Regions from separate parts of the Hoeflea prorocentri genome, predicted to be linked through region 1. Evidence: riboswitches for the same ligand, from Rfam matches in the RefSeq annotation. Region 1 holds a riboswitch; each other region holds the start of a gene.

Region 1 (3,270 bases):
CAAAGACGTCGGGCTGCAACGTGTCCTGATTGCCGATGATTTCGAGCTTGACCCAGGGTGTGCCGAAAATCTCGCGCGCCATATGGGCTGTCGTGACCGCCTCCTTGATGCTGTGACAGCCGGCTGTATTCGGCAGAACCGGAACATTCAAAGCCTTGATCAGCGACCAGAAGCCGCCTCCGGAGTCACCCGCCGGCGAAGCGGAGACCGTTTCGCGCCGCAGGGACACAGTCACTGCGGCAGCGCCGCCAGCCCGGACAGCGTCGGCCAACACATCCGGCGACGGATAGCGCGCCGTGCCGAGAATGAAGCGGGACGAGAGCTTTACGCCGTAAACTTCAAACATATCAGCCTCCCTGCATGGGTGAGAGAATTTCGACCCGGTCGCCGTCACTCAAAACGAATGAGACGCGCTCTTCACGCCGGATCAGTTCGCCATTGACGGCTGTTGCCAGCCAATCGCCTTCATAAGAAAATTCGCTGAGCAGCACATCCAACCGTCGCGCATTGGCTTTGACCGGCTGGCCATTGATCACGATGTCGATCGTTTCCATGTCAGGCTGCCCTCCCGGTCAAGGCCAGACCGGCGGCCCGCGCGGCCATCGCCGGCGCCAGAAGAAAACCATGGCGGTAAAAACCGTTTATGCTGATTGTTTCGCCGTTTCGGGTTACGCGCGGGAAGTTGTCGGGGAAAGCAGGACGCACACCGACACCAATCTCCTCGATGACGGCTTCGCCGAATGCCGGATGCAAGGCATAGGCCGCGTTGAGCAATTCCATCACGGATCGCGCAGTCGCAGGCCCTGCCGATGCGCTTTCGATCATGGTAGCGCCGATCATAAAGAGGCCATTACCGCGCGGGACGACATAGACCGGGATGCGCGGATGCAGAAGTCGGACCGGTCGGGACAGTATCAGGCCATCGACGCGCAGCAGCAGCATTTCACCACGCACGCCGCGCAGATCCGTGTGGCTACAGTTGAGCCCGGTGCAGTCGACAATCCGGTCGTAATTATCCTCGGGCGGCACAATGCTGCCGAGGTGAAATATGCAACCCGCATCGGTCAGCTGTCTTTGCAGCTCCTGCATCGCCGCTCGCGGGTCCAGGTGCGCCTCATCAGGAAAGTACAAACCGTCTGCAAAGCGCTCCGCCAGGTCGGGTTCCAGCCGGGCAATGGATGTCGCGTCTATCCTTTGATGGCCGCTGGAACGCCCGGCAAAGTGTCCAAGCTCGGCGCGATCCCGTACCCGTGCGACCACAAGGGTGCCGTTGGTTGATACGTGCCCGGGAAGTGCTTCGCTCCACCATTGCGGAGCCGTGCCGCCAAAATCAACGACACCTTGCCCGGCCGTCTCCGCCTCGCACCAGGGCGCAAGCATCCCGCCGGCAAACCAGGAGGCTGCGCCGCCCACCCTGTCGCGTGTGTCGATCACCGTGACCGACGCGCCGCGCCGGCAAAGTTCCCAAGCCGCCGTCAGGCCTGCCACGCCTGCGCCTTTGACCAGTATCCTCACAACCGGCACTCCAGGCATGACGGCCGGGATCGTGTCCGGTTTCGAAAATATAACATTGGTGCCTCCATCGACCTTTTCGGACGATCCAGAGACGCAGGTTGCGGATTGCTGAAAACGCTTCCAAAAAACAGGGTGCAGGCCCCGAAGCGCTTGTACCGTCCCTACGCCAGCGTGAACTGGATCAGGTTCAAAGGGTCACTGCGCCGCGATTGCCAGCAGTCTCTCAGCCCCTTGCCGGGACTCCCCTGGTGAATGACCAAAGAAGACCAAGGCAAGGCCGCATTGTCAAGCGCACAGTTGCCGCTTTCCGGATCAGGCGTATCACGTGGTGGCAGCCTTAAGAGCCGGCCGAGCCGTGATCGGGTTGCAGTGCGGCCCGTGCAGCCGAAACAATGGAAATCCATTCCGCAAATTCACCGAGACTTAGAATAAGCGATGCTCGACTTTGCCCGCGCTTCAAATCATTTTCGTCATAGAAACCAGTGCCCTGTGCAGCAAGGATGCCTTCCTCAAGGGGCCAACATCGAGCAGGGCATGTTTGTGCCGCACAACGACGCGGAAAGACCGCTTGGAGACGACATGAAGACTTTCAATGAAGAAACCGTTCTTTCGGTTCATCACTGGAACGATACGCTTTTCAGTTTCAAGACAACCCGCGACGCAGGGTTTCGTTTCCGCAATGGCGAATTCACCATGCTGGGGCTTGAAGTGGACGGACGCCCCCTGTTGCGTGCCTATTCCATGGCCAGTGCAAACCATGAGGAAAATCTGGAATTCTTCAGCATCAAGGTGCCGGACGGACCGCTGACTTCACGGCTGCAGCATCTGAAAGAAGGGCAATCCATTCTCGTCGGCACCAAACCGACGGGCACCCTGGTCACCGACCACCTGCTGCCCGGCAAAAATCTCTATCTTCTGGGAACCGGAACAGGCCTCGCGCCGTTCCTCAGCCTCATCAAGGACCCGACCGTCTATGAGTCGTTCGAGAAGATTGTCCTCGTTCACGGTGTGCGTTTCATCAAGGACCTGGCCTATTCCGATTACATTGCCGGGGAACTGCCGGCCAACGAGTATTTCGGCGATATGGTGCGCGAGCAATTGACCTACTACCCGACGGTGACCCGTGAGCCATATGTCCACAACGGGCGCATCACCGAGCTGATGGAAAGCGGCAAGCTGTTCGACGATATCGGCCTTCCACAGATCGACAAGGACAACGACCGGGTCATTTTGTGCGGCGGTCCGCAAATGCTTGAAGACACGCGGTCTTTCTTTGAAGCACGCGGTTTTACGGAAGGGACGCGCGCCAATGCCGGAAGCTTCCTGATCGAAAAGGCCTTCGTGGAAAAGTAAGCGAGCCACGGATAAGGCAGGGCGGCCACAAGGCGGACAAATTTCTGTAGATGCTTGCGCGGCCCGTTCAGAAACCGCACAAGCCCCCCATGCCTGCCCTGCGACGAAAACACCGGTTCATCCTAGCCTTTGCCGCCGCATTGTTCGCCGCCCTCGCAGCGGCTTATGCGTCTGCACCCTATCTTCCCCGCCTCGCCGCCGAGGGCTATCCGTCAGATCGTTGGCCGTCGGCGGGATCCCACTTGGTTGTGAAGGGTGTACAAACCCCGATCCTGCTTCAAGGCGAGACCACACCGCCAAGCGAGCGGGCCACGGCATTGTTTACGGACAATGGCGGACGGGCCCTGCTTGTGTGGCAAGGCGGTGATCTGCGGTCGGAATTCTACGACACCGCCGCAGGTC
Region 2 (3,270 bases), on a different contig from region 1:
CATCAATGCGAGCATTGCCAACAAAACCGAAGTCAGGGTGAGCTGGATGAGCGCGAGTGCGACGGCGCGTTGCGGATCGAAATCAAACCGCAGCGCCTGATAGATCGCCACTTCGATGGTGGTGGCGGCCGGTCCGCCGCCGAGCAGCAGCACCAAGGTAAAGCTGGTGACACAAAGCATGAAGATAAGGCCGCAAACCGGCGCAAGGTTGCTGCGCATGAAAGGCCACTCTATCAGCCGAAAAACCGTCCAGGAACCAAGGCCAAGCTGGCTGGCATTGCGCCAGTATTCCGGCGGCACACGGTCGAGCTGGGCAAGAAGCAGGCGTGTTGCGAGCGGCATGTTGAAAAAGACATGGGCAATCAATATGCCGGCTAGCCCGTAGATCGATACCGGCTCGGACATGCCGGCAGACAGCAGCGCCGAGTTGATAATGCCCTGCCGGCCCCAGATCTCGATGATGCCAAGTGCCGCAACGATGGGTGGAAGGCCGATTGGCACGGCCAGCAGACGCACCAGCCAGCGGCGACCGGGAAAGCTTTGTCGGCGGGCAAGGGCGCGGGCCAGCGGGATTGCCAGGCCGACGGACAGCACAGTCGACAGGCATGCCTGAAGAAGCGTGAATTGGGTGACCTTCCAGATATAGCTGCTAAACAGGGCGCTGCCCGTGGTTTCGAAGGTCGCGGCAGCGCCCATAAGAGCCAGTACGGCGGCGCCGATCACTCCGGCCATGACGCAAAGCACGAATATGCCTGCGCCTATCCCGGTGACCGTTTGCCGCCTGCCCAGCATGGTTCGGTCAGTCGCTCATGACGGCGAGCCATTCATCGACCCAGGCCTTGCGGTTTTGCGAGACTTCCTCGGAAGAAAAGAGCAGCGTCTTTCCCGGCTTCACCAGTTCCTCAAATGCAGCGGGAAGAGGCTCGGACAGTTTGCCTGCCGGATACATCCAGTTGGTTGTCGGAATGGCGTTCTGGAAACCGGGTCCGGTCATGAATGCAAGGAATTCACGGGCCAGGTCTTTTTGCTGTGACGATTTGACCAGACCGGCCACCTCGATCTGCATGTAGTGCCCCTCGTTGAAACGGGCCGCCTGATAGCGGTCGCTTTCCTCCGCGATCATGTGGTAGGCGGGCGACGTCGTATAGGACAGGACCATCGGCACTTCGCCGTTGGTGAAGAGGCCATAGGCTTCCGACCAGCCCGGCGTAACCGTCAAAACACGGTCTTTGAATGTCTCCCACGCCTTGGGCGCGTCGTCTCCATAGACCGATTTCATCCACAAAAGCAGGCCGAGCCCCGGTGTCGAGGTGCGCGGGTCCTGGATGGCGATCTTGAGCGCCGGATCGCCTTCGACAAGCGCCTTCAGGCTTGCGGGCGGCGTTTCGATCGCTTCGGTATCGTAGACGACGGCAAAATAACCGAAGTCATAGGGAACAAAGACATCGTCGGACCAGCTGCCCGGCACATCGACATTCGATTGATCGATACCGCTGGGCTCGAAGAGGCCGGTTTCCTTGGCTTCGGTGACAAGGTTGGTATCGAGGCCGAGCACGATGTCGGCTTTTGTGCCTTCGCCTTCAAGCTTGAGCCGGTTGAGCAGGGCAACGCCGTCGGCAATGCCGACCCAGTTGAGTGTGCAGTTGCAGTTTTCTTCAAAGGCCTTCTTGACCACCGGCCCCGGTCCCCATTCGGCAACGAAACTGTCATAAGTGTAGACGGTCAATTCGCGGTCGTTCGCCATGGCCGCTGGTGCGAGGACCAGGCCGGCCGCGAGTGACAAGGCTGCGGACAAAATACGGGTCTTTACGGGCATATGCGCCTCCTTCATCTGTGTTTGCGGGAAAAAGGCGCTTTGATGCGTCTAATCCCTCCGCCGGTACAAGCCGGATCAGGTTCTTCGGGTTGGCTTTCAGCCTCTCAGCAAACCGCAGCCGCGGTCGGCACCCCGTTAGAGCAAGAACCGTCATAGTCCGGCTTATCGGCGCTGGCAAGTGCGGCAAAAGCTGCTATGTGCATCGGTCAATGACGCAGAAGACGACATTTTTGATCCTGCTGGGCGGCAGCCTTGAGAAGACGGCGCGTCTGCGCGGCCAGATTGACGGCGCACGGGTGATCGCCGCCGATGGCGGCATGTTTCATGCCCACGACCTTTCAGTGCAACCGGAATTGTGGGTCGGTGATTTTGATTCCTCGCCCGCATCCCTGCAGCAAAACTGGCCTGGAACGCCGCGAAAGGACTTTCCGGCGGAAAAGAATGCCACCGACGGCGAAATCGCCGTTGACGAGGCACTCGCGCTCGGCGCCAACAGGATCATTCTGGCCGGCGCGCTCGGCGGTGAGCGCAGCGATCATGCCTTCTTCCATATGGCTCTGGCCTGCCGGTTGAAATCGGAAGGCACCGATGTGCTGCTGACATCCGGCGTTGAAGAAGGTTGGACGCTTGGTCCGGGCAGCCAGACAATCGACCTGCCGCCAGCCTCGATGTTCTCGATCCTCAACTTTTCCGATGTCTCTTCACTTGATGTAGAGGGGGTGCGCTATCCGCTGAAAGAGTTCCATCTGCCGTTCGGATCTTCGCGCACGATCTCCAATGTTACCGAGGGGCCGGTATCGGTTCGCCTTGGCTCGGGCACTGCACTGCTGCTTGCCCGGCCATTCGATCTGTCAGGCACCTGAAGCATGGCGCCGCCGATCCTCAAACTCGACGGGATTGAGCTGACCTTCGGCGGTACGCCGCTGCTGGCCGGCGCGAATCTGCAGATTCTTCCCGGAGATCGTATTTGCCTTGTCGGCCGCAACGGATCGGGCAAGTCGACATTAATGAAGATTGCCGCCGGCATGGTCGAGCCGCAATCGGGCGAGGTGTTCAGGCATCCTTCCGCAACGGTCCGCTATCTGGAACAGGCGCCGGATTTTGACGTGTTCAAGAGCGTGCGAGACTATGCCGAAGCCGGCCTTGGGCCAGGTGACGATCCGCATCGTGTCAGCTATCTGCTGGAACATCTCGGGCTCTCCGGCGATGAAGATCCTCAAAGGCTTTCCGGCGGCGAGGCGCGCCGTGCCGCTCTTGCCCGGGTGCTCGCTCCCGAGCCGGATATTCTCTTGCTGGATGAGCCGACCAATCATCTCGACCTTCCGGCGATCGAATGGCTCGAGGGAGAGTTGAAGCGAAGCCGCAGCGCATTGGTATTGATCTCCCACGACCGGCGGTTCCTTGAAAATGTGTCCCGCGCAACCGTTTGGCTGGACCGGGGTCAAACCCGCCGT
Region 3 (3,270 bases), on a different contig from region 1:
ACGACGTGCGGTTCGCTCGGCACCTATGCATTGCGGCTTTCGAATGCCGGTCTGGTCTGTCTTGCCGCCACCAACGGACCGCCGCTGCTCGCCGGGTCCGGCTCGACCAAGCCGGTCTTTTGCACCAATCCGATGGCGTTTTCGACACCACAGGCTGACGGGCCGCCTTTGTTAATCGATCAATCCTCCAGCGCCACGGCCTATGTTAATATTCGCGAGGCTGCCGAACGGGGCGAGGCAATCCCCGCCGGCTGGGCTCTCGACAGGGACGGCAAGCCGACGACGGACCCTAAGGCTGCGCTTATGGGCACGCTGCTTTCCTATGGTGGTTCGCGGGGCGCGAATATGGCGCTGATGGTAGAGGTTCTGGCGGCAGGTCTGACCGGCGCCAACTGGTCGCTCGATGCGCCGTCCGTGTTTGAAGGTGATCAGTGCCCGGCATCGGGCCTGTTTGTTCTTGCGATTGATCCGGCCGTAATCGATCCGGATTTTCCCAAGCGGATGAGCGTGCAGATCCAGCGCCTCGGGAAGGATTACGGCGTTCATATACCGGGCCTCGCCAAGGCTGAAAACAGGGCACACACGCTCTGCGGCGGAATTGAAGTCGATGACCGCGCGATCGAGCGCCTTCGTGCGCTTACGGCAGATTAGGCATCTTCAGTGCTTGCGGCGTCATGCGTGTCTCCTGACTGTCGCTGCCGCCAACCGTGACAAACCGGGCCATGGCCTCGGCCGACGGATAGCATATGGCCGTGCATGATTGCGCCGCGAAGATAGTCCCGGGCCGCGCCCACGGCTTCCGACAGGGCTGTCTTGACCGGAAGCTGCGTTGCAATTGCGGACGACAGGGTGCAGCCGGTTCCGTGGGTGTTTGGCGTGGCGATCCGTGCGTCTTCGAACCAGGAAAGACCTTCCGAGCCGGCGAGAACATCGCTGCAGATGTTTCCCTTGAGATGGCCGCCTTTCAGCAACACCGCGTTTGGCCCGAGTTTCAAAAGCCGTTTTGCCGCTTGCTCCATGTCGTTCCGGTCTCGCGGCGCGATGCGGTTCAAAAGTTCTCCGGCCTCCGGGATATTCGGCGTCAGAATGTCTGCCTTCGGCAAAAGCTCTGTTTTCATTGCGTCGATGGCGTCAGGGGCAATCAATCTCGCACCGCTTGTGGCGACACAAACAGGATCAAGGACAACCGGCACGCCGGTCAGGTGGTCGAGACATCCGGCGACCGCGCGGATGATGTCGGCTTTTGCCAGCATGCCGATCTTGATCGCGTCGATACGGATATCCTTGAGGATGGTCATGATTTGCTGTTCGACGAAAGCGGCGGGAACCTCGTGAATGCCGGAAACGCCCTTTGTGTTCTGGGCCGTGAGCGCCGTGATGACGGCCATGCCGTAGCCGCCATTGGCCTGAATTGTCTTCAGGTCGGCCTGGATGCCGGCGCCGCCGGACGGATCGGAGCCGGCAATAGCCAGAATATTCGCAACAGTCATGGGCGGTTCAACTCCCTTCGCCGGCATTATCCGAAGCAGGTTCAACGGGTTTGATCTCAGCCTTGCGGCACCCCGGTTCCATTTCAATCCACCCTGCCGCGGCCGCGATGTCAAGGAAGAAGGGCTTTCTTCGTTCGCCTGTCTTGAAATCTTCGCAGTTTCCTGCGTTGGTTGCAGAACATCCTTGATGGGAGAGTGAGATGTTCAAGCGCCTTGGAACCATTGCCGTTCTTATTGCCGGCATCGCGGTCGCGGGAACCGCGCTGGCGTCGGATACACGCCGGATCGAGACGGTCGATAATGCCGACTATTACGGGTTCGATTTGCGGGCCGAAAAGGATGTGACGCTGGATGAGTGCAAATCCATCTGTCTTTCCGACGGCGATTGCCGTGCTTTCACTTTCAACACCAAGGCGCAGTGGTGTTTCCTGAAATCCGATTTCAATCGGCTTGAGCCCTTTGAAGGCGCAGTCGCGGGCAAGGTTGTCACAGGGACCGACGGCGCTGACCTTGGCGCGCCTTCCGATCTTTCTTTCCTTGGCCGGGGCCTTTACACGGAAGCGTCTCAGAAGAAATCGGAGCTGACGGCGCGGCGCGACGGGGAAACCGGTCTGGCGGCCACTGTTGCGGCGGGTCGGAACGCGCTTGCAGCCGGCGATCCGGCTTTCGCGGTTGATGCGTTTGGCCGCGCGATAGGCATCGATCCGGGCGATGTCGATCTCTGGCTGAACCTTTCCCACGCGGCGCTCAATACGCTCTATGCCGGCAGTCAGAATGACTATTCCATGCAGCGCACCGCATCGTCAGCGGCGCTGAATGCCTATGAGCTGTCGCGCACGGCGCCGCAGCGGGCTCAGGCGCTTGATCTGCTCGCCAAGGCGCTTGAGGTTCGGCAGCAGTTCCGGCCCGCGCTTGAGGCCTACAAGGAGAGCCTTGCGCTGGTGGATTCGCCGCGTGTGCGGGCTGATTTTCAGGACCTGCGTTCGAGAAAGGGCTTCCGCGTCGTTGAGCATACGGTTGATGCCGATAGCGCCACAGCGCGGCTTTGCGTGCGCTTTTCCGACCCCTTGATGCCGACCGGCGTCGACTACGCGTCCTATGTGAGCATTGATGGACGTGCGGCCGGTGACGTGACGGCCAAGGGTCAGGAAATCTGCGCCGGCGGCCTCGAACACGGCAAAACCTACCGGCTGACCCTGCGGTCCGGACTGCCGGCGGAAATCGGCGAGATTCTCGAGGCGCCGGTGACCATCAGCGCCTATGTGCGCGACCGCTCGCCGAGCGTGCGGTTTGATGGCGACCGGTTCGTTCTTCCGGGCGCCGGGCGCAAGGGGGTTCCGGTGGTCAGCATCAATGCGGACGCGGTGGAGCTTGAACTTTACCGCATCGGTGACCGCTCGCTTGCGCCCGTCATGGCCAAGTCACGGTTCCTGCGCCAACTCGACGCCTATGACGAGGACACGATCCGCGACGAACTCGGAGAGAAGGTCTGGCAGGGCACGCTGGAGACCGGAAACGAACTTAACCGCGAAACGATAACGAGCTTCCCGGTCGACGAGGCGCTGCCGGAGCGTAAGCCGGGTGTCTACGTGATAACGGCGCGTGTCGCGGGTGAACGTCTCGATAATTGGCAAAGCCGCGCCACCCAATGGCTGGTGGTGTCCGATATCGGCCTTTCGACCTTTTCCGGAAGTGACGGACTGCATGTCTTTGCCCGCTCGCTCGACACGGCGAAACCACGCGCGAATGCGGAACTGACGCTTCTGGCGCGCAACAACGA

What was found. Region 1 has a riboswitch for thiamine pyrophosphate ahead of thiO (glycine oxidase ThiO). Riboswitches for the same ligand answer to the same signal wherever they lie in the genome.
Region 2: it holds a riboswitch for thiamine pyrophosphate, as region 1 does, so the genes downstream of both, thiB (thiamine ABC transporter substrate binding subunit) here and thiO (glycine oxidase ThiO) in region 1, are expected to answer to the same signal.
Region 3: it holds a riboswitch for thiamine pyrophosphate, as region 1 does, so the genes downstream of both, thiD (bifunctional hydroxymethylpyrimidine kinase/phosphomethylpyrimidine kinase) here and thiO (glycine oxidase ThiO) in region 1, are expected to answer to the same signal.

The regions. Positions count from the first base shown of each region.
Region 1 covers NZ_JAPJZI010000001.1:2,178,489-2,181,758, forward strand. Annotated here, with positions in the region: gene OQ273_RS10300 (thiazole synthase) at 1-346, opposite strand, end outside; gene thiS (sulfur carrier protein ThiS) at 348-545, opposite strand; gene thiO (glycine oxidase ThiO) at 556-1,533, opposite strand; TPP riboswitch at 1,656-1,772, opposite strand; gene OQ273_RS10315 (ferredoxin--NADP reductase) at 2,095-2,868, shown strand; gene OQ273_RS10320 (serine hydrolase domain-containing protein) at 2,958-3,270, shown strand, end outside.
Region 2 covers NZ_JAPJZI010000002.1:189,329-192,598, forward strand. Annotated here, with positions in the region: gene thiP (thiamine/thiamine pyrophosphate ABC transporter permease) at 1-792, opposite strand, end outside; gene thiB (thiamine ABC transporter substrate binding subunit) at 800-1,816, opposite strand; TPP riboswitch at 1,852-1,961, opposite strand; gene OQ273_RS22475 (thiamine diphosphokinase) at 2,026-2,679, shown strand; gene OQ273_RS22480 (ABC-F family ATP-binding cassette domain-containing protein) at 2,683-3,270, shown strand, end outside.
Region 3 covers NZ_JAPJZI010000002.1:127,329-130,598, forward strand. Annotated here, with positions in the region: gene OQ273_RS22205 (Ldh family oxidoreductase) at 1-651, shown strand, start outside; gene thiD (bifunctional hydroxymethylpyrimidine kinase/phosphomethylpyrimidine kinase) at 648-1,490, opposite strand; TPP riboswitch at 1,486-1,575, opposite strand; gene OQ273_RS22215 (alpha-2-macroglobulin family protein) at 1,691-3,270, shown strand, end outside.